Regions from separate parts of the Rouxiella sp. S1S-2 genome, predicted to be linked through region 1. Evidence: predicted binding sites of a transcription regulator. Region 1 holds the regulator's gene; each other region holds the start of a gene.

What was found. The regulator PhoB, encoded in region 1, activates phosphate uptake and scavenging genes when phosphate is short. The targets are predictions, from matches to a motif close to CTGTCATAAAACTGNCNNAT.
Region 2: the regulator PhoB is predicted to act here: its motif matches at 6,332-6,351, upstream of GA565_RS18345 (heavy metal response regulator transcription factor).
Region 3: the regulator PhoB is predicted to act here: its motif matches at 9,031-9,050, upstream of pstS (phosphate ABC transporter substrate-binding protein PstS).

Annotation. Positions count from the first base shown of each region.
Region 1 is NZ_WFKL01000001.1:4,433,128-4,444,056, reverse strand. It holds gene sbcC (exonuclease subunit SbcC) at 1-3,055, opposite strand, end outside; gene sbcD (exonuclease subunit SbcD) at 3,052-4,308, opposite strand; gene phoB (phosphate response regulator transcription factor PhoB) at 4,528-5,217, shown strand; gene phoR (phosphate regulon sensor histidine kinase PhoR) at 5,386-6,705, shown strand; gene GA565_RS20375 (cobalamin-independent methionine synthase II family protein) at 7,025-8,125, shown strand; gene brnQ (branched-chain amino acid transport system II carrier protein) at 8,528-9,847, shown strand; gene proY (proline-specific permease ProY) at 10,011-10,929, shown strand, end outside.
Region 2 is NZ_WFKL01000001.1:4,009,201-4,020,129, reverse strand. It holds gene GA565_RS18385 (anti-sigma factor domain-containing protein) at 17-733, opposite strand; gene GA565_RS18380 (RNA polymerase sigma factor) at 730-1,305, opposite strand; gene GA565_RS18375 (fasciclin domain-containing protein) at 1,401-1,964, opposite strand; gene rhtA (threonine/homoserine exporter RhtA) at 2,120-3,025, opposite strand; gene ompX (outer membrane protein OmpX) at 3,457-3,987, shown strand; gene GA565_RS18360 (molybdopterin-dependent oxidoreductase) at 4,088-4,852, opposite strand; gene GA565_RS18355 (cytochrome b/b6 domain-containing protein) at 4,845-5,471, opposite strand; gene GA565_RS18350 (hypothetical protein) at 5,559-6,179, opposite strand; gene GA565_RS18345 (heavy metal response regulator transcription factor) at 6,421-7,098, shown strand; gene GA565_RS18340 (heavy metal sensor histidine kinase) at 7,091-8,494, shown strand; gene eptB (kdo(2)-lipid A phosphoethanolamine 7''-transferase) at 8,769-10,439, shown strand; gene GA565_RS18330 (endonuclease/exonuclease/phosphatase family protein) at 10,449-10,929, shown strand, end outside.
Region 3 is NZ_WFKL01000001.1:260,041-270,969, reverse strand. It holds gene GA565_RS01270 (4'-phosphopantetheinyl transferase superfamily protein) at 1-585, shown strand, start outside; gene GA565_RS01265 (NADPH-dependent FMN reductase) at 627-1,196, shown strand; gene GA565_RS01260 (NCS2 family permease) at 1,276-2,613, opposite strand; gene yieH (6-phosphogluconate phosphatase) at 2,881-3,546, shown strand; gene GA565_RS01250 (TetR family transcriptional regulator) at 3,692-4,273, shown strand; gene phoU (phosphate signaling complex protein PhoU) at 4,360-5,115, opposite strand; gene pstB (phosphate ABC transporter ATP-binding protein PstB) at 5,125-5,892, opposite strand; gene pstA (phosphate ABC transporter permease PstA) at 5,936-6,823, opposite strand; gene pstC (phosphate ABC transporter permease PstC) at 6,825-7,781, opposite strand; gene pstS (phosphate ABC transporter substrate-binding protein PstS) at 7,884-8,924, opposite strand; gene GA565_RS01220 (amino acid adenylation domain-containing protein) at 9,233-10,816, opposite strand; gene GA565_RS01215 (hypothetical protein) at 10,829-10,929, opposite strand, start outside.

The sequences.
Region 1 (10,929 bases):
CATCAAGGAACAGCGAGTCAATGCGGGTTTTATCGCTGACCAGGTCTGACAGCGCCAGCGCCAGCGCAAGACTCACCAGGAAGCTCTCGCCGCCCGACAGCGTACGCGTGTCTCGCACGGCGTCCGCCTGCCAGGTATCCACCACTTCCAGCTCCAGCGCATCGCTGGTTTTTCGCTGCAGGAAATAGCGCCCGTGCAGTTTATCCATCTGCTTGTTGGCCAGATAAACTAGGTGTTCAAGGGTTAATCCCTGAGCGAATCGACGGAATTTAGCCCCGTCACTTGAACCGACGATTTGGTTGAGATAACTCCAGTCGTCAAACTTCTCTTGCGACTGGGTGATTTGCGCAAAAAGCGCCTGCTGACCGGCCTGACGTTGGCTGTCACCTAACAATTGGCTATTTACTTCTCCCTGGCGCTGCTGCAGCGTTCTGAGCTGCTCGACGAGTTCACCAAGTTGGTTGGCGAGGGTCGCGGCATCGGTTTCCTGCGCACTTACACCGTCGGGGCGCGATTGCAAATGCTGTTCAGACTGCTCAACCGACTGACGTAGCAAGGTTTGGACCTGCGTCTGCTGCTGCTGCAATTTCTCTTTGAGCTGCTGTAACTGCTGGCGCAATGTTTCATCAATCAGGGCATTCAGCACGGCTTGCTCATCAATAAATTCACTGGTCGCTAGCGCCTGCTGCCATTGAATTTCAGCCAATTGCAGACTTGTTTCGCTCTGTTGCAACTGCTGCTGTTGGCTAACGAGTTGCCCCGAGAGCTGGTCGAGCTGTTGCTGTACGCTTTTCAGGCTTTCATGGGCCAGAAGGTGGACCTGTTCCGCGCTTTTACGCCGTTGGCGCAGCTGTTCGCGCACCTGAATAATTTGTCTGTCGCCGAAGATTTCTTTACGCTGCGCGCCAAGTTGCGCCAATGATTGCTCATTTTCTGCGATCTGTTTATCAAGCAGCTTCACAAGCTGTTCTAATTCCGAAAGAATTTTTTGCAGCGTGGTGCTGCGTTCTGCCAGCAATAATACCTGCTGCTGCACCTTTTGCTGCTCGTTTTGCGCCGCATAAAGATTCTCTTTGGCACGCTGTAGCGCCTGAGAAGTCTCATCATAATGACGAAGCGTTTGCTGGACGCTGCGTTCCTCCTGTTCACACTCGCTGAGCCAGTTTTTCAGTGCGTCATCTTCCTGAGGGCCGAAGCTCAGAGAGAGCGTCGCACAGGCCTGCTGCCACTGCGTGAAGTAGTCCGCCTGCTGTTTGACGTCCTGCTCCAGCGCGTTTTGCAGTCGCAGTTGCTGCTCTTTAAATGATTCAGTGCGGGCGCGCAGCTCCGTACCGGCAGTCTGCAAACGCTCCGTTTCCTGACGCATTTCATCAACTCGCCGTGCGGTTTCAGAAGGCGTCACCGCCTGATATTCAGCGATGGCCGGGTGCGACGTTGATCCACAAAGTGGGCAGGGGTCACCGGTTTGTAGCCTGGCGCGCTCGGCCTCAAGGCGGACGATCAGCTGTTCTTGCTGCAAAATCTTTTCAACATCGAGCTGATGCTGTTTGTGCAGTTTAAACTGCGCTCGGATTTCGGTGAGCCGTTGCTCAAAGGCAGTCAACTCTGCCTGTCGCGTCGTAAACTCTTGCTGCTGACGACTGATGCGCTGGGTGAGCTGTTGATAAAGCGGGTTCAACGTGGAAAGTGTGAGGCGAACAGGGCGCCACTCTGTTAGTTCAGTCTGACGTTGGCGCAGCGCGGCCTGCGGCGACTGGGCATCCAGTGCTGCCTGCTGCTGCATGTGCAGATTAACCGCGGCGGTGAGTTCGGCCTCTTTAGCACTAAACTGGCTGCCCTGCTGCGCGAGCTGGGCCTGTTCGGCATTGATTTTTTGTAGATCCTGACTGATTTTTTGCTGCTTGCTCTGTTGATCCGCGCGATCTTTTTGCAGCTCACTCAGTTTTTCCTGAGCCTTGGCTGTCGCGTTATCCAGTGGTTGAACCTGCTCGTCGATCAGCTTCTCTTCGCGCAGTTGCTCTTGCTGCAACAGTTTTAGGTCGTTTTCAGCGTTTTTTAGACCCTCGGCCAGCGGCATCATCGCTGCCTGTTTTTGCTGCTGTTGAGCCGCAAGCTGGGTTATCTGCTGCTGTAAACTCGTCTGCTGTTGCTGATTACGCTGGCGCTCATTTAACAAAGGTCGCAATTTTTCGGCCGGCTCACTGCGTGCCAATTGCTGTAACTGCGGCGCTGCCAGAGCAGTCTGTTGCTCCACCTCAAGCAGCTGTTGCTGATACTGCTGGTTTTTTTGTTCAATATTTTGCCATTGCTGCAGCCAGTTGAGGCCCTTCTGCTGTCGTTCAGCCTGTTGACTCAGCGCTTTCTCGCGTGTGGCAAGCATCACCCGTTCCTGCTCGAGTTGCACGCGCTGTTCGTCGCTCAGCAGTTCAATGCCTGCGGCGCGCTGGTGCAGCAGGTCGAGGTCAATTTTTGCCTGTTTATGCTGCTCGAAAACCTGTTGAGACAGTCGTCCATAAATTTCGGTGCCGGTCAGCTCTTCAAGCAGCTCGGCGCGCTCATTGGCCTTGGCGTTGAGGAAGGCGGCAAACTGCCCCTGCGAGAGCATCATTGATTTGGTAAAGCGCCCGAAGTCGAGGCCGGTCAGTTCGGCGATGGCCGGCAGCTTGTCGCGTACTTTGTCGGCCAATATTTTGCCGTCGGCCAACAGCGCCAGTTCAACCTTTGGCGCCTGAAGATTACCGGTTGGCGAATTACCCGCACGTCGCTGGCTCCAGAAAGCACGATAGCCGATGCCTTTCACCTCAAACTCCACCTCGGCCAGTGATTCAGCGGTATGGCGCGTCATCAGCTCATTTTGGCTCGGGGTCACGTCGAGGCGCGGCGTTTGGTGATAAAGCGCCAGGCAGATGGCGTCGAGCAGGGTGGTTTTACCCGCGCCGGTCGGGCCGGTAATGGCAAACAACCCGTTGCTGGCAAACGGCTCGGCGGTAAAATCGATTTTCCATTCACCTTCCAGTGAATTGATGTTTTTAAAACGTAGTGAGAGAATTTTCACTGTGCGCTTTCCTCCGAGGAATGCCCGCTTTCAACCTGTTCCAGCACCTGCGAGAAAAGCGTACGGATGCGCTGCTGGCGCCCCTCTTCGGGCGCATTTTCCTGTGCCAGACGGCGTTCGAAAACTTCATTTACGCTGAGCTCTTTAAGCGTCTCTTTCTCCTGCTGCAGCAGTCCTTGCAGCCGCTGCTCCTTGCTGCGTCTAAGCAGTACTACCTCAACCGGCAACGGGTCGGTCAGATTCTGGATGCGGCGCTGAATATCACTCAGGTAGTCCTGCGTCGCGACTTCAATATCCAGCCAGACGTTTTTCTGAGGATCGCCTTGGTGCTGCGGTTCATTATTTTGAAAACTAAGCAGCTGCTTTTCAATGTCGGCCAGCGTGCCTTTGATGATTTCCATTGGCTGAGAACGCGGTATGGCCAGTGTTTCAATGCTGTTCAACGTAGTACCGGTGAAATCGAGCAAATACACGCTTTTATCGTTGCTTGCTTCATCAAAACTCAATGGGATCGGCGATCCGCTGTAGCGAATGTGCTCGGTTTTAGCGATTTTCTGCGCCCGGTGGATATGGCCCAAAGCAACATAATCCACCGGCGGAAACGCCTGTGCGGGGAAGGCGTCCAGTGTACCAATGTAAATATCGCGCACTGAATCGGAGGCAGTAACGCCAACGGTAGTCAAATGACCGGTCGCAATAATCGGCAAGGGCAGGCCAAGCTCGTCTCGTCGCGCACACGCTGCCTGATACAGCGAAGAATAGTGCGCTGCAATAGCTTCCTGCAGCGCCAGCTGTTTCTCACTGCCGGACTGCCCGGCCTGGCTTGCCAGAAGGTCGCGCGGGCGCAGGAAAGGAATGGCGCACAGCACAGCACCGGGCTGACCCTGGCGGTTATTTAGCGTTAATACCTGACGCGTAAGGTCTTCGCCTACGGTGGCTATCACCTGAGTATTCAGGCATGAAAGCAGCTCTCTCGACTCGTTGAGCGTTGCCACTGAGTCGTGGTTGCCTGCCAATACCACCAACTGACAGCCGGTTTTTTGCAGATTGACCACGAAGCGATTATACAGCTCACGGGCATAGCTTGGCGGCGAACCGGTATCGAAAATATCCCCCGCGACGATCACTGCATCTACCTGATGTTGCTCAACCTGTTCTATCAGCCAGGTTAGAAAAGCCTGATGTTCAGGCGCACGGCTCTTGGTAAAAAAGTACTGACCAAGATGCCAGTCGGAGGTATGAATCAGTCGCATGAGGGTCTCGCGGTGGCGGTTGCAAGCGGCAAGTATAAACGCCCACAGCGGGCGATGTCGTTGAAAAATCGTGTTTATGACAAATGCGCGGGTCAAATATGACGGCTTGGCTACACTTAGTCGCACGCGAAACTGTTTTTCATAAATCTGTCACAAATCTGACGCATAATGACGCCCGAAATCAAAATTAAGTTCGCTAACTTATTGGCAGGCTATCAAATGGCTAGACGCATATTAGTTGTGGAAGATGAAGCACCGATCCGTGAAATGGTTTGTTTTGTGCTTGAGCAAAATGGTTACCAGCCCATTGAAGCTGAAGATTTCGACTCGGCGGTGAATCGTCTTATTGAGCCTTACCCCGAATTAATTTTACTCGACTGGATGCTGCCGGGCGGTTCCGGTATTCAGTTTATTAAACACCTCAAACGCGAAGCGCTGACGCGCGATATTCCTGTCATGATGCTTACCGCACGTGGTGAAGAAGAAGACCGCGTGCGCGGGCTGGAAGTCGGCGCCGATGACTATATTACCAAACCGTTTTCCCCTAAAGAGCTGGTCGCGCGAATTAAAGCCGTGATGCGCCGCATTTCTCCTATGGCTGTCGAAGAAGTTATTGATATGCAGGGGCTAAGTCTGGACCCTTCGTCGCATCGCGTGATGGCCAATGAGCTGGCTCTCGACATGGGCCCGACCGAATTCAAACTGCTACACTTCTTCATGACCCACTCCGAGCGCGTTTACAGCCGTGAGCAGTTGCTCAATAACGTCTGGGGCACTAACGTATACGTCGAAGACCGCACGGTAGACGTTCATATCCGCCGTTTGCGTAAAGCGCTGGAATCTAGCGGACACGATAGAATGATTCAAACGGTTCGCGGAACGGGTTACAGGTTCTCAACCCGTTATTAATAGGCTTTATATTTTGAATGCACAGGCGTTGACGGCCTTCGTTCACCCCACTGGCTGGCGTATTCAAGCGTCTGGGGCGTTGTTTAGTTGTCGCCGTCCTGCATAATGAAATAGAGTGGATTATTATTCTGATAAAGGCAGTTCACTCACTCACAGCGGAGATACTGTGTGTTAGAACGATTATCCTGGAGACGGCTGGCCGGCGAGCTGTTTATGTTTTGCCTGCCTGCGCTGATCCTCGCCATTTTCATTGGTTATCTTCCCTGGTTGTTGCTGGCGTCAGCGCTGGCAGCGCTGGGCTGGAACTATTATAACCAGCTCAAGCTTTCCCACTGGCTGTGGCTAGACCGCAGTATTACCCCACCCAGCGGCCTGTGGAGCTGGGAACCGCTATTTTACGGCTTGAATCAGATGCAAATGCGCAACCGCCGCAGAAGGCGAGAGCTGGCGTTGCTGATAAAACGTTTTCGCAGCGGAGCCGAATCTCTTCCCGACGCCGTGGTACTCACCACCGAAGAGGGCAATATCTTTTGGTGTAATGGGCTGGCGCAGGAGCTGCTGGGCTTTCGCTGGCCGGAAGATAATGGCCAACATCTTTTTAACCTGCTGCGATACCCTGAGATGCGTAGCTGGATACAGACGAGAGAATTTTCACGTCCGTTGACGCTGCAACTCAACAATGCTCACTTCGTCGAGTTTCGCGTGATGCCGTACTCTGAAGGTCAACTGCTGATGGTGGCGCGCGACGTCACTCAGATGCGCCAGCTTGAGGGCGCGCGGCGTAACTTCTTTGCCAACGTCAGTCACGAGCTGCGCACGCCGCTCACTGTTTTACAGGGCTATCTTGAAATGATGGAAGACGCCAAGCTCGAAGAACCTTTTCGCAGCAAGGCGCTTGACACTATGCAGGAACAGACGCGCAGGATGGACGGTCTGGTCAAACAGTTGCTGACCCTTTCTCGAATTGAAGCCGCAACCAATATTGATTTGCAGGAAAAGGTCGATATTCCAACGATGTTGGGCATGCTGGAGCGCGAGGTGCAGACCCTGAGCGGCGGTCGGCATGAGATTGTGTTCAAGATCAACGACCAGCTTAAGGTTTTTGGCAACGACGATCAGCTGCGCAGCGCCGTATCGAATCTGGTGTACAACTCGGTTAATCACACCCCGACCGGTACGCGCATTGAGGTAAGTTGGCAGCATACGGCGCAGGGCGCGCAGTTTCAGGTCAGTGACAACGGACCGGGCATTGCGCCTCAGCATCTTCCTCGTCTGACTGAGCGCTTTTATCGGGTTGACAAGGCGCGCTCAAGACAGACTGGCGGCAGTGGTTTGGGGCTGGCTATCGTCAAGCATGCGCTCACGCACCACCATTCTCGATTGGATATCATGAGCGAAATTGGTGTCGGTACGCGCTTTATGTTCACACTGCCCAACCGGTTGATTGTGAACGCAGCGCCCGTCGAAAATGCCAAGATTAAGCACTAACTCTCTGTTTTTTAGTGCCTGGCGCCGTCCCTTTATATTGTAAAACACCTCTCTTTTAAGCGGGTCCATTCGGACCCACTTCTTCTGAATATCAAGCCCTGCCTCCAAACATGAATTTTTTTCACGTAAGGTGAAAAATAGTCATTTGGTGTTGAAGGGTTCTCATGGCAGCATAGTATTAAAGCCGTTTAGACATCTAGATGTCTAAAATAACCTCGAGGTATTATTAACAATGTTAACTAATTCCTAAGGTCGCCGCGCTACCCGATAATCAATAGCAGTGATGACGTGTTCATCGATGCCTTGCCAGGAGTTAAGAATGTCACAGCCTAATCCCGTTTATCGCGCCGAAGTTGTCGGGAGTTTCCTGCGTCCTGAAACGTTGAAAAAAGCACGCCAACAGTTTAAAGCTGGTGAAATTGATGCGCAGCAACTGCGTGCAGTAGAAGACACCGAGATCCGTCGCGTTGTACAACAGCAACGTGAGGCGGGTTTGCAAGTGGTTACTGACGGTGAGTTCCGCCGCGCATGGTGGCATTTCGATTTCTTCGAGGGCCTGCAGGGCGTTGAGGGTTATGACGCAGAACAGGGCATTCAGTTCAACGGCGTGCAGACTAAGGCGCGCAGCATCAAAGTGGTAAACAAGCTGGCGTTTGGCGACCACCCGATGATAGAACACTTCCGCTTTTTGAAAAGCATCAGCGGTGATGCGGTCGCGAAAATGACCATTCCAAGCCCTAGCGTGATGCATTTTCGCTATAATCGCGATGCGGTAAAAGACGTCTATCCAAATCTGGAAGACTATTTTGATGATTTGGCTCAGGTTTATCGCGATGCGATTAAAGCCTTCTACGACGCGGGCTGCCGTTATCTGCAACTCGACGACACCGTCTGGGCCTACCTGTGCTCTGAAGATCAGAAGAAGCAAATTCTGGCACGTGGGGATAACCCTGAAGCGTTGGCGAAAACCTATGCTCGGGTATTAAACAAGGCCATTGAGGGCAAGCCGGATGACCTGATTATTGGTCTGCATGTCTGTCGCGGCAACTTCCGTTCAACCTGGATTTCTGAAGGCGGCTATGAGCCGGTGGCTGAAATTCTGTTTGGTACCGTGAACATCGATCGCTTCTTCCTGGAGTATGACAATGAGCGCTCCGGCGGCTTCGAGCCCCTGCGTTTTATCAAACCAGGCCAGCAGCAAGCCGTTCTGGGGCTGATCACCACTAAAACCGGCAGTCTGGAATGGGCGAAAGACGTGGAAGCGCGCGTCAAAGAAGCGACTCAATATCTGGATATCAATCAGATTTGCCTCAGCCCGCAGTGTGGATTTGCCTCAACCGAAGAGGGCAACAGCCTGACCGACCAGCAGCAGTGGGACAAGTTGAAACTGGTGGTAGATCTCGCGGCGAAAATTTGGTAAATCCCGGGCTTTAGGCCGAAAAAACGAGTGTAGCAGCACATCGTATACACCGAGTTATTGTGCGTGAATCGACCTTTAAATGGTTGTTTCGCGCACTTTTAATTTAATTAAAGCTTGAAATAGGCATTTGTTGTTCAAAAAACATACGCATCATGTGGCGGTATTTTGCCTATATCCAGTTAATGTTACTGCTCAGGATTTAAAAACCAGTCAAACGCTCTGCTTTTTTGATTCTGACTTGCCTTTGTGCACTGTAAAAGCGTACCTTAGCGCCGCTGTCGCTCGCACTACCCCTGCATAATATCGTCATTTTATACCTCGTCAGGCGTCATCCTCAGCGTTCAAGCCGAGTGCCAGCAGCGGACACTTTATTCATTTTGCACAGGCATCACGACATCCATCATGAGTCATCGATTAACAAGCAAAGATATTCTGGCATTGGGCTTTATGACTTTTGCCTTATTCGTCGGCGCGGGGAATATCATATTCCCGCCGATGGTCGGCTTACAGGCCGGTCACCACGTTTGGTGGGCAGCCGCCGGATTTATGATAACCGCCGTGGGCCTTCCGGTGATGACCGTGGTTGCGCTTGCTCGCGTGGGCGGTGGAATCGATGCACTAAGTACGCCAATCGGCCGTAAAGCCGGTTTGCTGCTGGCTACGGTCTGCTATCTGGCCGTGGGGCCGCTGTTTGCAACGCCTCGCACCGCAACCGTCTCTTTCGAAGTCGGTATTGCGCCACTGACCGGCGACGGCGCGTTGCCTCTGCTGGTGTATAGCCTGATTTATTTCGTGCTGGTGATTGGTATTTCACTGTATCCGGGCCGTCTGCTCGACACTGTGGGCCATATTCTGGCACCGCTGAAAATCGTTGCACTGGGTATTCTTGGCATCGCCGCCGTGCTGTGGCCTGCCGGACAACCGTTGGCCCCTACGCCAGCCTATGAGGCCGTTCCTTTCTCCAACGGCTTCGTGAATGGTTATCTGACCATGGACACGCTGGGCGCGCTGGTGTTTGGTATTGTTATCGTTAACGCTGCGCGTTCCCGCGGCGTAGAAGATGCCAAGCTATTAACCCGCTATACCATTTATGCCGGTCTGATTGCCGGTCTGGGCCTGCTGCTGGTGTATCTCAGCCTGTTCAAACTGGGTGTTAATACGGCGTCTCTGGTGCCCGAAGCGAAAAACGGTGCGGTTATTCTGCATACTTACGTTCAACAAACCTTTGGCGGCGTGGGCAGTTTCTTCCTTGCTGCGCTGATTTTCATCGCCTGTATGGTCACGGCGGTTGGCCTGACCTGCGCCTGTGCCGAGTTCTTCTCACAGTATTTACCGCTGTCTTATAAGTCGCTGGTGTTTATTTTGGGTCTGTTCTCCATGCTGGTCTCCAACCTGGGCCTGAGCCACCTGATTCAGATTTCAATTCCGGTGCTGACCGCGATTTATCCACCGTGTATCGCACTGATTGTGCTGAGCTTTACCCTGCGCTGGTGGAACAGCTCCTCGCGCATTATTGCGCCGGTCATGCTGGTTAGCCTGATTTTTGGTATCATTGACGGCATCAAAACCTCTAACTTCGCCGCTGTGCTGCCGGTCTGGACTACCCATCTGCCGCTGGCCGAGCAGGGTCTGGCGTGGCTACCGCCTTCCGTATTGATGCTGGTGTTGGTTGGCGTTTATGACAAGGTGAGTGGTGCGCGCAGCGTTACAGCGCATCAGTAATGCAATCTTGCCGTGTACCCTCAACGGGTGGCATCTCGATTGACTAAGCTTTCGCCAATGCAGGCCACGGAATAGTTTCCGTGGCTTTTTCGTTGGTAGAGAATAGCGGGGAGTGTTCCGTTATTTCGTTATTAGACTGTGCTTTATGATTTGGAATTTTTAAATGCAACAATCTCTCGATACAGCGTCGGCTGACAAATCCTCAACGTCGCTTAAGCGCGGACTGAGTACCCGACATATCCGCTTCATGGCGCTGGGCTCAGCCATTGGCACCGGTCTGTTCTACGGCTCGGCTGACGCCATTAAAATGGCCGGACCTAGCGTACTGCTGGCTTATCTGGTCGGTGGGATTATTGCTTTTATCATCATGCGTGCGCTGGGCGAGATGTCGGTTAACAACCCGCAGACTGGCTCGTTTTCACGCTACGCGCAGGACTATTTAGGGCCGCTCGCGGGTTATATCACCGGCTGGACCTACTGCTTTGAAATTCTGATTGTCGGTATTGCCGACGTGACCGCGTTTGGCATCTACATGGGCGTGTGGTTCCCTGACGTGCCGCACTGGATGTGGGTGCTGAGCGTGGTGCTTATCATCGGCGGCATCAACATGATGAGCGTGAAGGTCTTTGGCGAACTGGAATTCTGGTTCTCGTTTTTTAAAGTGCTGACCATTATCATCATGATTTTAGCCGGTTTCGGCATTATTTTTTGGGGCATCGGCAACGGGGGGCATCCCACCGGTATCAGTAACCTGTGGAGCCACGGTGGATTCTTCAGTCAGGGAATTATGGGCACCGTGCTGTCGTTGCAGTTGGTAATGTTTGCCTACGGCGGTATTGAGATTATTGGTATCACCGCCGGTGAGGCCGAAGACCCGAAAAAAACCATTCCCAAGGCCATTAACTCGGTGCCGTGGCGTATTTTGGTGTTCTACGTGGGCACGCTGTTTGTGATTATGTCTATCTTCCCGTGGAATCTGGTAGGAACGCAGGGCAGTCCGTTCGTGTTGACTTTCCAGCACATGGGCATTGCCGCCGCTGCGACCATTCTCAACTTTGTGGTGATCACTGCGTCGCTGTCGG
Region 2 (10,929 bases), 420 kb from region 1:
TAAATCTTCGTTTGGATTACAGCACGATCTTGCCGCTGTACAGAACCGCACCGGTAGGTTGTCCGGTCGGAGAACCCCCTTTAGGTTCCAGACTAATCGCCAGTAACGCCCCGCCTGCGGCCACATTGTCATTCATAGCCAGCTGGGTTGATGCGCTGTTATTAAGCAATCCCAGGGATTTAGGCTTGCCACCCGCTGGAATAACCCACAGCTCGAGACTGCGGTCGGTTGAAACAGCCGCCGCCTGCAGCGGGGTTATCGTCAACTGCAGGGTAGAATTATTCGCTGTTACGACCCATTGCCCGGCGTTTGACGCGGCATCACTGTTAGCCAGTACTGCAACCGGGGTCATGGCAGGCGATTTTATAGCGCTGTTTTCCCAGAGTCTCGGCACCAGCAATACCGCAGCCAGGCAAGCGGCAACAGCCCAGCCCAGCGTCGCTCGATTAATGTAGCGAACTCGTGAACCTGACGAGGCAGACTGTAGAGAGTCCATTTGCACTGGCTTGGGCGGCAGCTGAAGCTGAATGCGTTTCCACACCGATTCAGGGGGGGCTACCGGGGTAAGTGAGTTGTCCAATTGCGCAAAGGCCTCCTGCCAGCGAGCGACTTCCGCCGCCAACTCGGGGTCCCGCTGCATCTGTTTCTCAAACTGCAGTCTCGCCGGCCCTCTCAGAGTGCCAAGCGCATATTCCGCCGACAGAGCGGCCTGATACTCCCGTCTGTTTTTCATAGGCCCACGCAAGTCTTTAAGTGTTCCAGGGCGCGACGGATCCAACTTTTTATCGTGCCGAGAGGTTGTTGCATATGGTCGGAAACTTCGCCGTGCGAGAGTCCCTGGTAGTAAGCTAACACCAGGCTTTGTCTTTGTTCTGCGGGCAAATGCCCCAGACATTCCGCCAGTTTCTTTGCGTCACTGTCATGCTGCAGACGGTTAAGCGGTTGATCGACCTCTTCGTTCAAACTGTCCTCAGCACCATCTTCCAACTCCTGCCACTGATTATCACTGCCGCGCATCCAGTCAATAGAGCGGTTGCGAACGATATGCGTCAGCCACGTCAAGGGAGAACTCAGCGTTGGATTATAGGATGAAGCGCGATTCCAGGCAGTAATGTAGCTGTCGTGCAGCACTTCTTCGGCCCAGGCGTGACGGCGCAGCATGCGCAACGCGACGGCAAAGAGGCGAGGTGAGGTTAAGCGGTACAGGTGTTCAAAGGCCTGACGGTCACCGGCGGCAATGGCCTGCATCAGTTCACTATGCAGTTGGCCGTCGGTTAGATTATTTTCTAACGCGCTGTCTTTCATTCGTTTTCCTAAAAACTTAAGGATGCAGCACGCCGACGTTACTGCATCCCTCGGCCGTGCCCCGACAGGGACACAGCTATTATAGGAGACGGTATTTATTTAGGCATAAGAACGGTGTCGATAACGTCGATTACGCCATTTTTCTGAATCACATCATAAGTACTGATGTTGGCAACGTCGCCTTTGGCATCTTTCAACTGAATGTTGTGCGGACCGTTGCTAATCAACCACAGCGCCTGACCGTTAACGGTTTTCAGCTCTGCGTGGCCACCGCCTTTTTTCAGCAGTTTTTCGAGGTCTTTCATTTCATACTTACCGGCTACTACGTGGTAAGTCAGAATGCTGGTCAGCGTAGCTTTATTTTCAGGCTTAACCAGTTTTTCAACGGTGCCCGCTGGCAGTTTGGCGAAAGCGGCATCAGTCGGTGCAAACACGGTGAAAGGACCTTTGCTTTCCAGCGTATCGACCAGACCCGCGGCCTTAACAGCAGCAACCAGTGTAGTGTGATCTTTTGAATTAACGGCATTCTCAACAATATTTTTTGACGGGTACATCGCAGCGCCGCCGACCATCGTGGTGTTATCTGACATCATTGCAGCCATTGACGCGGTGCTGAACAAAACTGAAACGCACAGAGCGGTACGGATAAATGTTTTCATGATGTAATCCTTTGAGGTTGAGTGTTTTAATGTTGCCTAACATTAGTACATACGACCCACGGCGCGCTTTGGATGCAAAGAAATCAGACAAAATGCATTTTATTTTCTTTAATTAACTTATTTTTTTGATTTTTAAGAAAATAATTTCTTAAAAATTATTGCGGATCGACCTTGATTGCTTGGATTTTCGAGCGTCTTTGCACCGTTAATGTCGATCCCGCCGAGGCAGCGATAATGGCAATAAGCGCCAGCCACTGCATAGGTGTAAGCAACTCGTTGAGAAATAGAATCCCCGAAAAGGCCGCCATCGCAGGTTCCATGCTCATCAACGTGCCAAAGGTTTTAGCCGGTAGTCGCGTTAACGCCATCATCTCAAGCGAATAAGGCACTGCGGAGCTGAGCAGGGCAATTCCGAGACCTATTGGCAAAATATCCAAGCTAAATAGCCCGCTTTGCGCCTGTGCAATGCCGATGGGACAAAATATCAGTGCGCCAATGGTTGAGCCCAACGCCGCCGTGCCAGGCCCGTAGCTGCTGCCAGCGCGCTGTCCTGCGAGGATGTATACCGCCCAGCAAGCGCCTGCTATCAAGGCAAAACAGGCACCGGTAGGGTCGATACCAGAAACGCTGTGCCCGATAGGCAAAAGGAACCACAGCCCAATCACCGCCAGCAGTACCCAGACAAAATCAATCGGACGTCGCGACGAGAACATGGCGACTGCCAGCGGACCGGTAAACTCCAGCGCTACCGCAATGCCGAGAGGCACCGTGCGAATCGCCAGATAGAAGGTATAATTCATACATCCGAGCGCGAGGCCATAAATCAGCAGCGAGCGCAGATTGCCGCCGCGCATCTTTAGGCGCCAAGGTCTGAAGTAGAGCAGTAAAATCAGTGAACCCATTCCCAGGCGCAGCGCCGTAACGCCTTGTGAGCCTACAATGGGGAACAAGGATTTGGCCAACGCTGCGCCACCCTGCAGCGAGAGCATGGCTATCAGTAGCATGGCGACGGCGATAAGCGGGTTGTGCACTTTGGCATGCATGGGCAGCGAACCTTCCATTGATGCTTGAGAATTCTGTTTGGAGGCGTGATTTTTCAAGGACTCTGTATCCATACTTTAATGTCTGCGAGTGTAAAGGTTGGGTAAATCGCGTTCATTGTACTGAGAAGCTGCAATCATTAGTGGATTCGTGCGGATAAAAAGCAAAAAAACTTTCTCCTCAATGACCTGTAAGTGAGAAATTACTGCAAAAACCGCTGCTTATTTGGTCAGGAGATTAGGAATATTCCGCTAATATGAAAAAGTTCAATAAGTTTATCTTATAGTATTTCAGCAATAAAACTGTTTTAAATTAGTGTGATACGTTATGTTGGAAACTTTTTGTTACACCATAGGGTGTGTTGGACATCTTAATTAAGGCAGAGTTTCACACTGCTATTTGTTATATTTTAATGGTGAAGGTTAATTTGGTTCCCTTTTTTGAGGTGGTTATGAAAAAAATTGCATGTCTTTCCGCATTAGCTTGCGTAGTAGCTTTAGGTACTTCAAGTGCATTCGCTGACACCAGCACCGTTACTGCGGGTTACGCGCAGGGCGACGCTCAAGGCGTAGTGAACAAAGCGACCGGTTTCAACTTGAAATACCGTTACGAGCAAGATAACAACCCACTGGGCGTTATCGGATCTTTCACTTACATCGAGAAAGATCACTCTTTGACTGACAATTCTTACCAGAAAGGTCAGTACTACGGCATCACCGCAGGTCCAGCTTACCGTCTGAACGATTGGGCAAGCGTGTACGGCGTTGTGGGTATCGGTTACGGCAAATTCAGCAGCACCGAAAACCCAGACTCTACCGTTCTGCGTCAAAAGTCTGACACCAGCGACGTTGGTTTCTCTTACGGTGCAGGTCTGCAGTTCAACCCAATCGAGAACGTTGCTCTGGACGTTTCTTACGAGCAAAGCCGTATCCGCAGTGTTGACGTTGGCACTTGGATCGCAGGCGTGGGTTACCGCTTCTAATTACCGAAATGTGGTTGCCTGGCGCTTAATTGCAACAGGCAACGATACTTCGAAAAAAAACCGCCTCTCGGGGCGGTTTTTCTTTTTGTATCATTCTCGTCTAGATGCCGCTGTACCAGTTATAACCCTGATCTTCCCAATACCCGCCCGGGTAAGTATCAGTGACGAAAATGCCCCCAATATGTTTGGCATTTTTGAAGCCAAGCTTGGTCGGCATTCTTAGGCGCAGCGGATAGCCAAAATCAGGTGGCAGCGGTTCTCCGCCAAAGTCTAAGGCCAGAATGGTCTGCGGATGCAGTGCGGTTGCCATATCAATGCTGGAATAGTAGCGATCGTCGCACTTGAAACCGACGTATTTGCAGTTCAAGTCGGCCCCTACGTGCTGCAAAAAGGTTTTTAGCGGCACGCCGCTCCACTGACCAATGGCGCTCCAGCCTTCAATACAAATAAGCCGCGTTATCTGACTGCTTTGCGGTAACTGCTTTAATTGCTCCAGCGTCCACGACGCTTTTTTCTCAACTTTTCCTGATACCTCAAGGCGATAGTTGGGAATGTCAATTTCTGGGACGTTATACTCAGGATAGAAAGCGTTAAATCGAAAGGGCTTGGTTATCTGATCTGCCGAGTAAGTTTGTGCTAACTTCTGACCGCTGAACAACCAGCTCTGCACTCTGTCATTCCAGCGAGACATCGCCCACAGCACCTTATCAACTTCATCACCGTCCTGCATGTTACAGCCCGTGAGCATCGAAACTGCGCCCAGTGTGAGACCAGATTTGATCATCAGTCGGCGCTCGATATTCACCAGTTTTTTGCGTTGGTCAGCTTCGAGAATAATTTTTGGCCGCTTTTTTTCATTACTCATCGGCGCTCTCTCCTGAATTTTTAATCACCGCGTTACCACCGGTAATCATGCTGGGTAATGTTTTTGGCACCAGCGCGACCATAACGACGTGTACCACTACGAACAGCATGATGCCGCTCATAGCAAAAAAATGAACATAACGGGCAATCGTAAACCCGCCCATTAAATACACCAGCCCGCTGAACTGCACCGGTTTCCAGATGGATAAACCCGACAGCACCAGCAATAATCCGAGCAGTAGCACGCCGACATACATCAGTTTTTGCACGGCATTATATTGGGTGGATTTATGGGGCAGGCGAAAACGCAGAGCGCTGATAAAATCGTGCCAAACCGAGGTAGCAGTAAACGGAAAAAAACGCTGCCGGAAATGACCGCTGAGCAGTCCCCACAGTACGTAGAACAGTCCATTGGCGGCTAAAACCCACATTACCGCCAGATGCCAGCCAATGTTGCCACCCAGCCAGCCACCGAGCGTGGCGCTTTGCGGGAAAGTAAAATTGAAAAGGGGGTCAGCGTTGTAAATACCCCAACCGCTCATCACCATGCCTATCATCACCAGCAGGTTTACCCAATGGCAGAGTCTCACCGGCCAGGGATGGATTCTTTTTTTACGCATCAGAAGGTCCTTGGGGGAGGTCAGCTCCAGTCCGCCAGAGAAGCGCAGACACAGAATTTGGCGGACTGAAGCTGATTTAAAGCACAATTACATCGGCGGGGTAACGCCGTCTTTACCTGCCGCGATGCCGCGAGCAGCCAGTGCGCCCTGCGCATCTTTAACTGGGAACAAGACAATGTGCGCGCCTGCTTTCAGCAGGCTGCGATCGCCCGGTGCCAGCAGAACAACCGGCACGTTGTCAGGTACAACAACGGTTTTTTCGCCGTTCTGATACTTCACGGTCAGGGTGCGGCCATTGCTGTTAACCAGCTTGCCAACGGTGCCGTTGGTCATGGTATTGATTTTGCCGTCGGCAGATTCAAACGGGTTGAAGCCTTCACCACTGCCGCGCAGGCTTGGTGCGAATACGTGAACCTCCAGCGCTTTCAGCGTGCCGTTAGCCTGTGGAACCGCCGCAGTACCGATAAAGCTGTCGGCCTGAATATCAGACATTTTGCCTTCGGTGACCTGAGTAATTTTGGTCTGGTCGGTCAGTTTGACGTCCAGTTTTTCGCCCTGACGGGTGGTCATCACGATAGAGGTTGGCGTAACGGAGTCAATAGTGCCGCGCGTCGGTTTAATGGTATGGCTGGCGTCGGCTGCGAAAGCACCGCTGGTCATCAGCAGTGAAGAAAGAAGCAGACCGGCAAGGCGTGAGGACTTAATCATAATACTCTCCAAATTATTCGTATGAGAAATAGATAGGAAGTCGGTACCACTCACTCAGGAGTGGATGGGTAATGCGTCATTAAAAAATCAGCAACTTGGTAAACAGTTCGTTTACTAATGATAGTCAGAGTGGACGATAAACAGGGACTCATTGATGACAGGTTGATGACAATATTGTCATCAAAGGTTTCTGGCAGAACTGATAGACTTGATGCAGAACAGCGGGGTCAACGAGGCACGAATGCGGATACTGGTTATTGAAGATGATGTCAGCACTGGCGACTACCTTAAAAAAGGTCTTGGCGAGGCTGGCTATCGTGTCGATTTGGCACGTAACGGCGCTGACGGCCTTTTTCTTGCGCTGGAAGACAGCTTTGATGCCATTATTCTCGACGTGATGCTGCCGGGTCTCAACGGCTGGCAGGTGATGGAAGTGCTGCGTAAAAAGAGTGACGTGCCGGTGCTGTTTTTAACCGCCAGAGATGAGGTTCAGGACCGCATTCACGGGCTGGAGTTGGGCGCAGATGACTACCTCATCAAACCTTTTTCATTCACAGAACTAATGCTTCGAGTGCGGACTTTACTGCGTCGCGGCACGGTGCGCGAGTCCGATACCTATTCTCTGGCCGACCTGCACATCGACGTCTTAAGGCGCAGAGTGACACGTCAGGAAACGGTTATCCCGCTGACCAACAAAGAGTTTATGCTGCTCCACTTGCTGATGCGCCGTGAGGGTGAGGTGCTGTCGCGCACCATGATAGCCTCGCAGGTGTGGGACATGAACTTCGACAGTGATACCAACGTGGTAGATGTGGCGGTAAAGCGCCTGCGCAGTAAAATCGACCGTCCCTATGATGTAAAACTTATCCATACCGTGCGCGGTATCGGCTATGTCTGCGAAGTGCGAGATTATGAGTAAATCAGCCAGTTCTTCTTTTTCATTGACCCTGCGGGCGACATTGTTATTCGCTCTGATTGCCGCGCTAGTGGTGAGCAGCGTGGGTTTTTATCTTTATTACGCGATTGAAAAAGAGATGATCCGTCGTGCAGATTATCAGGTGGCGGGACGGGTGCAGTACTTCCGTCAATTGCTTGGCAATAATTTCCCGTTGACTCAGCTCAGCCAAAACCCGGAACTTTTTGAAAATATGCTCGGTAACGAGCGCGATATTCTGCAGTTCCGGCTGTTGGGTCAGGCGCCAATCATCAACGTTAATCCATCACGCATCGCGCTGCCTAACGTGGCAGCCGTGCCCGTGGGTGAGGATTTAACCTTAAACAGCGTTCATCATATTCAGGCCGATGATGATACGCCTGTGCGTTTTGCCGCCGCCGACGTACGCATGAAAAATGGTCAAACGGTAGAGATCTTGGCGGGGCATTTTATGACCGGTGAAACCCATATGTTGGTGGCATTCCGCTGGGAAATTATCGCCTCCGTGTTGCTTGCCTACGTGCTGATCGCCGGATTGGGTTACATGGTTATCCGTCGCGGGCTGCGACCGTTGAAAAAAATGGCTCAGGAAGCGGCGGGTATCCATCCCACCAGTCTGGCTACTCGGCTCAGCGAGCAGGGCGCGCCGTTGGAGCTGCAGCAGTTGATCCGCTCGTTTAATGCCATGCTTGACCGGCTTGCTGAAGGATATCAACGGCTGAACCAGTTTTCGGCCGACCTGGCACACGAAATTCGCACCCCCGTGGGGGCGCTGATGGGCCACTGCCAGGTTGCGCTTTATCAGACTCGAACCACCGAAGAGTACGAAACGCTGCTGGCGAATAATATGGGCGAGCTTGAGCGTATTTCACGCATGATAGAAAATATTCTTTTTCTTGCACGCGCCTCCCATGCCCGTTCTGTGCTCAATATTGCCCCGCTGTCGTTAGAAAATGAAACCTTGCGCGTGGTGGACTATTTTGAGGGACTGGCTGAAGAGCGCGGTATTCGCCTGCGCTGTAAAGGGGAGGGGGTGGTATTAGCCGATGCGCTGCTTTTCCAACGCGCATTGAGCAATCTGGTGGCTAATGCCATTAACTATGGTGATGAAGACAGTGAGGTTCAGGTGTCGGTTGAGCATCACACTCAGCGCACGCTGGTGAACGTTGACAATGCCGGACCGGCGATCCCAGCGGATAAAATCGATAAACTGTTTGACCGATTTTATCGTGCCGATCCTTCGCGCAGTGAGGGCGGAAGTTCTAACGGATTAGGTTTGTCGATTGTGCAGGCGATTATGGCGCTGCATCACGGTAGCGTCACAGTGCGTACACTTCCGACTGGAAAAATCCGCTTTACGCTGGTCTTTCCGGGCCCTTAACCATGAGGGAGAGCCGTTGTAACCTAAATAAATTATCAATAAAGCGTAAAAAATGAGTTTTTACTATTCTTTTAATGGCATGAAATATAAGGATATCGTTAATATTGTTACATTATTTAAGCCTCTGTAATAAATGAAATTAAAACGATTTCGGCACTTTTAATGTCTGATAGTGTTATCGGCAGTCACTTTAATGAACTCACTTGAGTCGTTGGCTCCGGCACGGGCGCGCAGCATACGCAATCAGAACCTTTGAAAGAGCTTTTACCGACTGATGTATAAACTACGAGAACTGTCACAGCAGAAGATTTCACTATTTATTGCTTTATATTTGGGAATACTGCTTAACATCCCGATTTTTTACCGCCGCTACAATCAACTTCATTACAACAACGCCCTCTCGCTGATGGTTGAAATGCTGGCCGCCTTTGCGCTGGTCTATTTCCTCACCACGTTGGTGTCGTTTACCGGTAAAACAGTCTATCGGCTTCTTCTGAGCCTGGTGGTGGTCGCCTCTGTCGCCGCCGGCTACTACATGATCGTATTCAATGTAGATATCGGCTACGGCATTCTGGCCTCGGCGTTGGCGTTTGACTCGGTGGATCTCTCGAAAGAGTCCGTCGGCACACATTTCATTGTGTGGACCCTGTTGGGGAGCCTGATACCGCTGATTTTACTCTGGGGATGCAGGATGCCGGGCGCGGCGCTGCGTGAAACGACCTGGCGTAAGCTGTTGGCTAAACTGGTGCTGCTTGCCGTAAGCGGGCTGGCCTGCTGGTTGCCGCTCAAGCTAATGGGCGATGCTCAGGAAGCCCATGACCGCGTCAGTAACCGCATGATGGCAAGCTATGGCGGCGTAGTCGCGGGCACCTACTCGCCGTCTAACTGGCTTTCCGCTTTGGGCCTGTTTATTTACAGCTCCTACAGCCAGTCGGAAGACACCAAAAATCTTTTCGACCCCGCCAAACATTTCACCTATGTGCCGCCGAAAGACGTCAATGACCTGTACGTGGTGTTCGTGATTGGTGAAAGCGCCCGCCGTGACCATATGGGTCTGTATGGCTATGGGCGAGACAACACGCCGAATCTCGATAAAGAGAAAAATCTTGCAGCTCTACAGGGCTATTCTTGCGATACCTCGACTAAGCTTTCACTGCGCTGCATGTTTGTGCGCATGGGCGGCGCGAGGGATAATCCAGAGCGCACGCTGAAAGAGATGAATGTTTTCTCGGTGTTGAAAAAGCAGGGCTTCAGCTCTGACCTTTATTCAATGCAAAGTGAGGCCTGGTTCTATAACAAAACTAACGCGGATGACTATTCTCTTCGCGAAAGTATTGGCTCAGAGAAGCGCAACGCAGGAAAGCCGGTTGATGACATGCTGCTGATAGACGAGATGAAAGACTCTATCGCCAATCATCCTAAGGGCAAGCACTTGATTATCTTGCATACCAAGGGCTCGCATTATCTTTATTCTGAACGTTATCCGCGCAGTTTCGCGCGTTATACGCCTGAATGCATGGGCATAGACGATTCCTGCTCCACGGATGAGATGATTAACGCCTATGACAACTCGTTGCTGTATACCGATTATTTCCTCGAGCAGGTGTTTGATCAGATGCGCAATAAAAATGCGATTGTGTTCTATGCCTCCGATCACGGCGAATCGATTTCTCAAAATATGCACTTCCACGGTACGCCGCGTGACCATGCCCCTATTGAGCAGAGAAGTGTGCCGATTATGGTGTGGGCATCCGACAAGTTTCTGGCTAACAGTCAGAATCGTCAGGCATTCGATCAATTGCAGTTGATGGCGAAGAATAAGACGCCGGCCTATCATGAGAAACTGTTCGACAGTATATTAGGCTGCATGGGATATACCTCGCCTAATGGCGGCATTGTGGAACAGCATAATTGGTGCCACGTGCAGACACCGGCATCAAAATGAGAAGCAAAAATGCATAATGCGCGTCTGGTGGTGGCGATTCTCACCGTAGTGATGACGTTGTTAACTTTGTTACCCCTCTCCCGTAACCAGCGTTGGTGGGTGAGGGTGTGGGATTTCCCCCGCCTGCAAATGGCGGTACTGTCCTTGATATTTCTGCTGATTGAACTGTGCCTGCTGCCCGGCGGCGGGCCGTTGGCATGGTTTATCGTGCTGCTCGCGCTGGGCTGCACGGTTTATCAGAGCTGGTGGATTTTTCCCTACACCGGCTTAGCCAAAATTCAGGTCAAGAAGACGCCTGCCAGCGAACATTCACGCATTAAAATCATCAACTGCAACGTGTTGATGACCAACCGAAAGTCGGGCAAGCTGCTGGAAATCATCGGAAAAAATCAGCCTGACGTTATTGTGCTGCTTGAAACCGACCGCTGGTGGGAGCTGCAGATGTCGCCGCTTGATGCCGAGTATCCGCACAGCCTAAAATGTCCGCTGG
Region 3 (10,929 bases), 4.2 Mb from region 1:
GCGGAGCTGATGTTCTATCTTTACGGCATGACTCGACTGCCGCAGATAGTTACCCTGCCCAGTGGCCGCCCCAGCTTCTCTTCTATTGGCTTACCTGACTTCAGTCTGGCCTACGCAGGCAGTACTCTCGGCGTGATGCTGAGTAGCGAAGGCAATGTTGGGCTGGACCTGGAAATTCTTCACGCCCGCAGCGCGCTGAGTCAGGTGCGACAGTCTGCACTTTCTGCGGTAGAGAAAAGCTGGATAGCGATGCAGGCTGACCCCGACGAGTCGGCATTACAGCTGGAATGTATTCGGCAAAGCGTACACAAACTCTCGGGACAAAACGATATCGTCGCAGACACGCTCAGCCTCCACCCCTCCTCAGGAAGGTTGCGCTCAAGTATCACTCCCAACGTGCAGGTCATGAGCGACATTGAAGGCCCTGTAGTTTGGTCGTGTGCGCACAGCCCTGATATTCTGCGGCTCATTTGCTGGCGTTACTCGCCGCGAGAGGGATTTGTAGGGACGCAAACATTTTCCCCACAGCAGCAGGTTGATTCACTACACTTTATGAAGTTAACCAGCCTACCTCCGGCTAAATAGCTTACCTTTCGTACAAGCCTTACTTACATCAGGAGTCGTTAATGTCTGCTCATCCACTGAAGTTTGTCACTCTGTTAGGTAGCCTGCGCAAAGAGTCTTTTAACGCCATGGTTGCCCGCACTCTGCCAAAGTTGGCCCCCGAGGGAGTGACGATTGAAGCGTTGCCTTCAATTGGCGACATTCCGCTGTACGACGCCGATATTCAACAGGCGTCCGGTTTTCCGGCCACGGTCGAGAAAATTGCCGAGCACATTCGTCAGGCCGACGGCGTGATTATTGTGACTCCGGAGTACAACTATTCCGTTCCCGGCGGCTTAAAGAATGCTATAGATTGGCTTTCCCGCCTGCCAGAGCAGCCTTTGGCAGGTAAACCGGTGCTTATACAGACCAGCTCAATGGGCCCGATTGGCGGCGCGCGCTGCCAGTATCACCTGCGTCAGATATTGGTTTTCCTGGATGCGATGGTGCTTAACAAGCCGGAGTTTATGGGGGGAGTCATTCAAAGTAAGGTCGATGCCCAGCTTGGTGAGGTGATTGAGCAAAGCACGCTAGATCACCTGACCGGCCAGCTCAGCGCCTTTTCCGACTTTACGCGTCGATTTAAAAAATAGATCTATGTAGAGTGGATTGTTTCGGCGATCCTGCCCTTTCCCCCTTTTTTCAACGGGGGAAAGGTTTTTTTGGGTCAACTTATTTACTGTCGATAAATACAATCTTCAACACGAACAGCAGTGTGACCACCACCACGCACGGGCTTATTTCTCTCCAGCGACCGGTTCCCAGCTTCATCACCACATAAGAAATAAAGCCCAGGGCGATGCCCTCGGTGATAGAGAAACTGAACGGCATCATGACGGCGGTGACAAATGCCGGAACGGCTTCAGTGAGGTCGTCCCAGGTGACGCGCGCCAGACTTGAGGTCATTAGCACGCCGACGTAAATCAGCGCACCGGCGGCGGCGTAGCTTGGCACCATGCCGGCCAAAGGCGAAATAAAAATCACCAACAGGAATAAAATACCGGTGACTACCGCGGTCAGGCCGGTCCGGCCACCAATCGATACACCCGAGCAGCTTTCAATGTAGGCCGTGACCGAAGACGTGCCGATGAAAGACCCCGCTACCGAGCTAACACTGTCAACAAACAGCGCCTGCTTCATTTGCGGGAACTTCCCCTCGCTGTCGGTCAATCCGGCCTTATCGGTTACTCCAATCAGGGTTCCAGACGAGTCGAACAGGTTAACCAACATAAACGAGAAAATAACGCCCGCCAGCCCGACGTTTAACGCACCTTTAATATCAACCTGACCCACTACCGAGGTCACACTCGGCGGCATCGACCAGATACCGGCATAGTGCACGTCACCCAGCGCCCAACCTATCAGCGTGGTGATAATGATTGAAATCAAAACGGCGGCGTGAATGTTACGGGCCGCGAGAATGGCTATGATAAAGAAGCCCAGTGCGCCGAGCAGCACCGAGTGGGAGGTCAGATTGCCAATTGCCACGAAGGTGTCCGGGTTTGCCACCACGATACCGGCGTTTTTAAGCCCCATCATGCCGATAAATAATCCGATCCCGCTAGTAATGCCGATGCGTAAACTGACCGGAATGTTGGCTATCATCCAATAGCGAACGCGGAACAGGGTCAGCAACAGCAAACCGACAGCTCCCCAGAAGATTGCGCCCATTCCGACCTGCCACGAAATCCCCATCGCACCGACCACCACGAAGGCAAAGAAAGCATTTAGGCCCATTGCCGGTGCCAGCGCGACGGGCAAATTAGCTATCAACCCCATCAGGATGCTGCCAAACGCGGCTATCAGACAGGTCGTGACAAACACCGCCTGCTTATCCATGCCCGCTACGCCCAATATCTGTGGGTTAACGAATACGATATACACCATGGTCAGGAAGGTAGTGAACCCGGCAACCGTTTCAGTTCTAAGCGTGGTGCCGTGCTGAGTCAGTTTGAACAGACGTTCTAGCAGCCCTTTTCCGGCGCTGGCGTTGTGTTGTGGTGTGCTCATTATTGAGTTCCAAAGAGGGAAAAATCAGTCGGCCGCTATCCTACCCCAAATATTTAAAAGGATGAGATGAATCTGCTGCTTTTTAGGGCACTTTTACAATCTTCAGACCACAATTCGGAGCAACTGCTGGTTTTTAACACTTATTTATTCACATTTTATCTGTCAGCAAGCGCAATAAGAGGGTCGGAACCCGCGCCTATATTCTGTAAGATGGGGATTGGCACAATGTCATAAACCAGACGAATGAATTCAGAAAAAGGATGGAATATGTCCCGGATAGAATGCGTTTTTTTTGACTGCGACGGCACGCTGGTCGACAGTGAGCGGCTGTGTTGTGAAGCCTACGTGCTGATGTTTGCCCACTTTGGCGTTACCGTTTCTTATGACGAGATGTTCACCAAGTATAAAGGGGTGAAACTGTATGAAATTGTCGCCATCATTAATCAGCAGCACGAGCTAGAGGCAACCAAAGAAGAGATGGAGGTGGTTTTCCGCCAGCACGTGGCGCGTCTGTTTGACGAGAAGCTTGAAGCCATTGAGGGGGCCAAAGAGCTGCTGGAGGTGATAAAGGTGCCAATGTGCGTGGTCTCCAACGGGCCAGTCAGCAAAATGCAGCACTCACTGGGATTAACCGGCCTGTTGCCTTTTATGGGCGATAAGCTTTACAGCGGCTACGATTTGCAGCGCTGGAAGCCGGACCCGACTCTGTTGTTCCACGCCGCCGAAAAAATGCAGGTGCCTATCGAAAGTTGCCTCTTGGTCGAAGACTCTGTGGCAGGCGTGCAGGCGGGCATTGCTGCAAAAATCCCGGTTTATTATTACTGTGCGGACCCGCACAATCCGGTGATTGATCATCCTCTGGTTACCGCCTTCACAGATATGCATCAACTCGCCGCAATCTGGCGGGAAAAAGGCTACGATATCGTCAAATAAGCGCCATCAATTTGATTTGTAACTCGACTTCACAGTCGTTACTCTTGAGCAAGACCACACAGTTTCCGTTAAGGAGAAGACGCTGACTAGCCAAAGCCCTCAGACAACGGGGCGTAAAAACGATCCCATAGGCCTCAAGCAGCGCATTTTTGACAGCGCATTAAATGAGTTCGCCGAGTCCGGTTTAATGGGCGCACGGATGGAAAACATCGCCTCCAATGCGGATACCACCAAGCGCATGGTGGTCTATCACTTTAAGTCGAAAGAAGCGCTTTATATGCAGGTTTTGGAGCACGTTTATCGCTGCCTGCGTAAACATGAGCTTGAACTCGATCTTTCGGCTTATCCGCCAGCTGAAGCGATTGTTAAACTGGTTGAGGCCAGCTTTGACTTTCACGTCGCGCACCCGGAATTCATCCGCATTGTTTCAACAGAAAACATGCTGCGCGGGCGTTTTATTCGTCAGTCCACCAGCATTCGGGCCTTGAACCAAACGGCGCTGACGCTGTTGGATGATATTTTGGAACGCGGCAAAAAAAGTCATCTTTTCAAAGAAGATGCTCAGGCGCGAGACGTTCACCGTTTGATAAGCAGCCTTTGTGTTCATCAGGTTGCCAACCAGTACACCTTTGGCGCCTTGTTTGAGAATCCGGATGAGTTTGACGCGCAAAATGCACATTATCGCCAGCTTGCGGTTATGGTTGCACTGCGCTATTTGATGATCTAGCGCCGCTGACTCAGGCCAACGATAAAAAAAACGCCCGAACAGTTATCTGTCGGGCATTTTTTTAAATCTTAGAGGACGTCAGCGCGTTACTCGGCTTTGTCAGCCTTATCAGCCCTGTCTTTAGTGCTCTTCTCACCCGCCAGCAGTTTCTCCAGCGCGTCTCCCCCTACGTGGCGGAAGTCCTGACCTTTAACGAAATAGAAAATGATCTCGCAAATGTTCTGGCAGCGGTCGCCGATACGCTCAATAGAACGGGCACAGAACAAGGCGGTCAAAATACTAGGAATGGTGCGAGGGTCTTCCATCATGTAAGTCATTAACTGACGTACGATGCCTTCGTATTCCTGATCGACCTTTTTGTCTTCACGATAAATTCGAATCGCTTCATCGAGATCCATACGTGCAAACGCATCAAGCACGTCGTGCAGCATTTGCACAGTGTGACGCCCCAACGACTCAAGGCTGACCAGCAGTGGCTGATGCAAATGCGAGAATTTTTCCAGCGCGGTGCGGCAAATTTTGTCTGCCACGTCGCCGATGCGCTCAAGCTCAGAAATCGTCTTGATGATCGCCATCACCATGCGCAAATCGCTGGCTGTGGGCTGACGTTTAGCGATGATGCGCACGCAGGCTTCATCAATCGCCACTTCCATCATATTGACCTTGTCATCGCCCTGAATAACGCGCTCGGCCAGTTCACCGTCCTGATTGTGCATCGCGGTAATAGCATCGGTAAGCTGCTGTTCAACTAGGCCGCCCATGGCCAGAACCTGAGTACGGATGTGCTCGAGCTCGGCGTTGAACTGGGCTGAAATATGTTTGTTAAGATTCAGATTGTCCATGTTGTTTCCTCAACCGTAGCGGCCAGTAATGTAGTCCTCGGTCTGCTTTTGAGCAGGTGAGGTGAACAATGAGTCGGTATCGCTGTATTCAATCAGTTCACCGAGATACATAAACGCCGTACGGTCCGAGCAGCGTGCCGCCTGCTGCATATTGTGGGTAACAATCACCACCGTGTAGTCGGATTTCAGCTCGGTAATCAGCTCTTCAATGCGCCCGGTAGATATAGGGTCCAGTGCCGAACAAGGTTCGTCGAGCAGCAGTACGTCAGGGCGAATGGCAATGCCGCGCGCAATACACAAACGCTGCTGCTGGCCACCCGAGAGGCTGTAACCGCTCTGGTGCAGCTTGTCTTTTGACTCATTCCACAGCGCCGCTTTGGTTAATGCCCACTGCACGCGCTCGTCCATATCGGTGCGCGACAGTTTCTCGAACAGACGCACGCCAAACGCGATGTTGTCATAAATCGACATCGGGAACGGCGTCGGCTTTTGGAACACCATCCCCACTTTGGCACGCAGCAGGGCGATGTCCTGCTTATCAACCAGAATATTTTCGCCGTCGAGTAAAATTTCACCCTCGGCGCGCTGGTCAGGATAAAGCTGATACATCTTGTTAAAGGTGCGCAGAAGTGTTGATTTACCGCAGCCTGACGGACCGATAAAGGCAGTCACTTCGTTTTTGGCAATGTCCAGGGAGATGTTTTTCAACGCATGGAATTTGCCGTAATAGAAATTCAGGTCGCGGACCTGGATTTTAGTATTGGATGCATCGGTCATTCGACTCATTAAGACATCTCTCTGTAATCAAAATTTTTTGTCATCACTGCTTTTTCTGGGCAAAAATGACCCTAGCCAGGATATTCAGCAGCAGTACGCACACAGTAATCAGCAACACGCCTGCCCACGCCATCTCTTGCCACTGCGAGAACGGGCTCATGGCAAACTTAAATATGGTGACCGGGAGGTTGGCGATAGGCTGCATTAAATCGGTGCTCCAGAACTGGTTGGAGAGCGAGGTAAACAGCAATGGCGCGGTTTCACCGGCGATACGGGCGATGGCCAACAAGACACCGGTAATAATTCCGGAGACCGAGGCTTTCAGCGTAATGGCAGAAATCATCTTCCACTTTGGCGTACCCAGTGCGTAGGCCGCTTCACGCAGGCTGTCCGGCACCAGTTTAAGCATGTTTTCGGTAGTACGGATAACGATAGGCACCTGCAGCAGCGCAAGGGCGATAATGCCGGCCCAACCGGAGAAGTGCCCCATCTTTGCCACGACAATCGTGTAAACGAAGAGGCCAACCACGATAGAGGGCGCCGAGAGAAGGATATCGTTAATAAAACGAATCACTTCAGCCAGCCAGGATTTACGGCCGTATTCGGCGAGATAGACGCCCGCCATAATCCCCAACGGCGTGCCCACGACCGTGGCCCACAAAATCATCAGGCCGCTGCCTGCGATGGCGTTGGCTAATCCGCCGCCGTCGGTATTAGGCGGTGGCGTGTTCTGGGTAAACAGCGCCAGAGACATGCCGTCGATGCCTTTAGTGACCGTAGTAAACAGGATCCAGACCAGCCAGAACAGGCCAAACACCATGGTCGCCATTGACAGGAGCAGCGCGAGGCGATTTTTCTGCCTGCGCCACGCCTGACGTTTGCGGCGTGATGCGAGCAGTGCGTCGTTGCTTTGCATTTCAAGAGTTGCCATCTTAACGCCCCTCATTCTTGGCAAGACGCAGGATCATCAGTTTTGACAGCGCCAGCACGATAAAGGTGATCACGAACAGGATCAGGCCAAGCTCCATCAGGGCTGACGTATGTAGACCCGAAGCGGCTTCGGCAAATTCGTTAGCCAGCGCCGAGGTAATACTGTTTCCCGGCATGTAAAGCGATGCGCTGTCGAGCTGGTAGGTGTTACCGATAATAAAGGTCACCGCCATCGTTTCGCCAAGCGCGCGTCCCAGTCCCAGCATGATGCCGCCGATAACGCCGTTCTTAGTAAACGGTAAAACGATGCGCCAAATGACTTCCCAGGTGGTACAGCCAATGCCGTAGGCCGACTCTTTCATCATCACCGGCGTTTGCTCGAACACGTCGCGCATGACCGAAGCGATGTAAGGAATGATCATGATGGCCAGAATAACGCCCGCCGCCAGAATACCGATGCCGAAGCCCGGACCGGCAAACAGCGCGCCAATAATCGGTACGCCGGAGAGAACGTCACCCACCGGCTGCTGGAAGTAGGTAGCAAACAGCGGTGCAAAGACGAACAGGCCCCACATGCCGTAAACAATACTGGGGATAGCCGCCAACAGTTCTATAGCGATACCCAAAGGACGTTTAAGCCAGTTCGGCGCCAGTTCGGTTAGAAACAGAGAGATACCAAAGCTGACCGGGACGGCAATCAACAGCGCAATGATGGATGTCACGACCGTTCCGTAGATGGGAACCAGTGCACCAAATTGCTCGTTGGGAACGTCCCAGGTTTTATTCCACAGGAAAGAAAAACCAAACTTCTCCATGCTAGGCAGGGAAGAAATAAACAGCGAGATGATGATCCCGCCGAGCAACAATAGCGTAATCAGCGCAGCCAGTTTAACCAGCGCGCCGAAGATAATGTCACCGTTTTTGCTTGGTGCTTTGAAGGACGGCGTTTTTTCAGCCATAACACTCTCTTCTTTTTCAGATTTATTTCTCTCCCGACAAGGGGTTATCGGGAGAGAATGAGACAGAAGACTCGTACTTTATATCAGACCGGGGGCCTGCTACTAGTAAAGTGCCTTGCCGCTGCTGTCTTTTACGTTGGATTTCCATGCAGCCTGAATTTGAGCAACAACAGACTGTGGCAGAGAGGCGTAATCCAGACCCGTGGTCAGCTTGTCACCGTTTTTATAAGCCCAGTCGAAGAACTTCAGCACTTCAGCGCCCTTGGCGGCATCCTGCTGTTGTTTATAGACCAGAATAAAGGTGGTGGAAGAGATTGGCCACGCGTTATCGCCCTGCTGGAAAGTCAGGTCCTGAGCAAAGGTCTTGCTCCAGTCAGCGCCTTTCGCCGCGGCGCTGAACGAGGCTTCGGATGGGGAAATGGCTTTACCGCTGGCATCAACCAGTTTGGTGTAGGTCAGGTTGTTTTGCTTGGCATACGCATACTCAACGTAACCGATTGAACCCGGCAGACGTTGAACGAATGCGGCCACGCCGTCGTTACCTTTGCCGCCCAGACCGGTTGGCCAGTTAACGGTCGTGCCTACGCCGATGTCTTTTTTCCAGTCGGCGTTAGCTTTAGACAGGTAGCTGGTGAACACGAAAGAGGTACCTGAACCATCAGCACGGCGAACCACGGCGATGTTGGTGTCAGGCAGTTTCAGGCCTGGGTTCAGCTTGGTGATTTCTGCGTCGTTCCACTTTTTGATTTTGCCCAGGTAGATATCACCCAGCGCTTTGCCGTCCAGCGTCAACTGGCCTGATTTAATACCAGGGATGTTAACGGCCAGAACAACGCCACCGATGACGGTTGGAAACTGGAACAAACCATTTTTCTCGAGGTCTGCATCGCTCATTGGCGCATCTGATGCACCGAAATCAACCGTTTTAGCGATGATCTGCTTGATACCGCCGGAAGAACCGATGCCCTGGTAGTTAACCTGAACGCCCGTCGCTTTTTGATAAGAATCAGCCCATTTAGCATAAACTGGAGCTGGGAAAGTACCGCCTGCACCGGTCAGATTAGTTGCTGAGAAGGCGGACATTGCTGTTAAAGAGAAAGTCGCTGCCACAATACCGGCGACGGTGGTACGCATCAGTTTCATGTTCCACTCCTGGTGGTTTTTATTTGATTCGACTCAAGTCGAAGCTTAGTAAAGTGTTTGGCACAGGAGGAAAATAGGACAATTTAGTGACAGTAAAATGTAGTTTATATGACAGTTTTGTGACAGCGCGCAAAATACGGACAATGTGGTTACCTATTAACCGTTATTACCCGCCCTCCCCCCTAGACACACCGGGTGGAACGTGGCAAGTAGCTTGTGCGTCCTGATACAATTCGGAAACTCCTCATTGCTGTAAGCGCTAAGGAGTAACCTCTCCGTTTCGATTACCGTTACCAGACTTTCCATTATTACTGCTCCTGAGGCGCATCATGACCGACGGATGACAGTTTTAAGTCATCCAGCCGGCGCTGACAGAGTTCTTTTAAGCTGACGCGATCGATTTTTCCTGTCGACGTTTTAGGTAATTCATCCATTACCGTAAAATCATAGGGCAGCATATAGTCGGGTAACATGCAGGCGACCCTTTCCTTAATGGAAGGCAGTGCATCGCCAGTAATCGCTAAACTGAGGACGGCGTGAAGAGTGGTGCCATATTTATCATGCGGTAGCGGTATGATGGCAACCTCTCCCACCGCCTGTACGGTAGCAAAAGCATTTTCCACATCGCCTATTTCGACTCGATAGCCACGTGTTTTAACCATATTGTCGATTCTGCCTTTGTAAACGATTTCCCTTTTATGATTGATGTAGCCATAGTCGCCTGTGCGAAAGATCAACGTAGGATAATCGTGAAACGGACTTTGAATAAGCTTCTCTTTAGTAAGATGCGGTGACTTGAAGTAACCGGCAAAAACGGTGCTTCCACGCACCAAAATCTCCCCCATGTCACCTTTGGGAAGTTTTTTCATCGCCTCGTCAACGATATAGATTTCTGCGTCATCAACGGGAAAACCAATTGGTATGCTTTCGGTATCTTCAATAGGTGTAGTCACATATTGATAGGTGACAATATTGGTTTCGGTGGGGCCGTAAATATTTGCCACCTGGGTCGCAGGCAGGCAGTCCATCACCCGCCTAAGCCAAGAGGGAGAAAACGGCTCGCCCGCATAAAGTAGCGTTCGCAGACTCGGTATTCCGCGTGCCAAATCTCCTTTGTTTAGCCAGCGAATGTAGGCAGAGGGTACCGTGTACACCACGGTAATAGCCTTATCGCGCATATAGTTGACGATATTTTTAGGTGTGTTTTCAAACCCTTCCGGCACCACAACCAGGCATGCTCCACTCAGTAAGGTGGTAAATATGTCGAATACCGAAAGGTCAAACTGCAGCGGTGCACGACTGAAAATCCGATCGTGGGGATTGATGTTAAATTCCTTTTTCATCCAGCAGATAAAGGAACAGGCATTACGATGGGTGATCATAATACCCTTTGGGGTGCCGGTAGAGCCGGAGGTATAAAGAATATATGCCACGTTATCGCTGATGTTTCTTTCAGCCTTTAGCGTTGTTGCTTTCTGCTCTTCGGCGAAATTGATATCATCCAATACGGTGATCGGTTGAGATTCCGTGAGTTGTCGAAGTGCGGAAATATATCTTTTTTGCACTAAAACATGTTTCAACTCCGCGGAAATAACTAAATTACTGACCCACACCGAGGGAGCATAGATATTGATGGGAATATAAATCAATCCTGCTGAAAGCGCCCCAAGCATTGCACTAATAGCCAAAGGAGTGACATCGGAAAGAATACCAATATGGTCGCCCTTTATCAGCCCGCAAGATTGGTAATAATGGAAAAAATACTGACTTAGCCGTTCAATATCTTGATAAGTAAATTTTTCCTCACCGAATTCAATAGCAATATTGTTGGAAAACTCGCGTAATCGACCGGCCATCATTTCGGGCAAGGTCACTGCGTTCAATAACTGCATCTATTTCATCCCTTAATGAGTGTTAATCAGAAGACTGACGATCCCCGGCGTTAGGCTGGAAGCGACTACCCGGGAAATAGTCCCCGTGGCAATCTTTGACAGTGATTTATCAT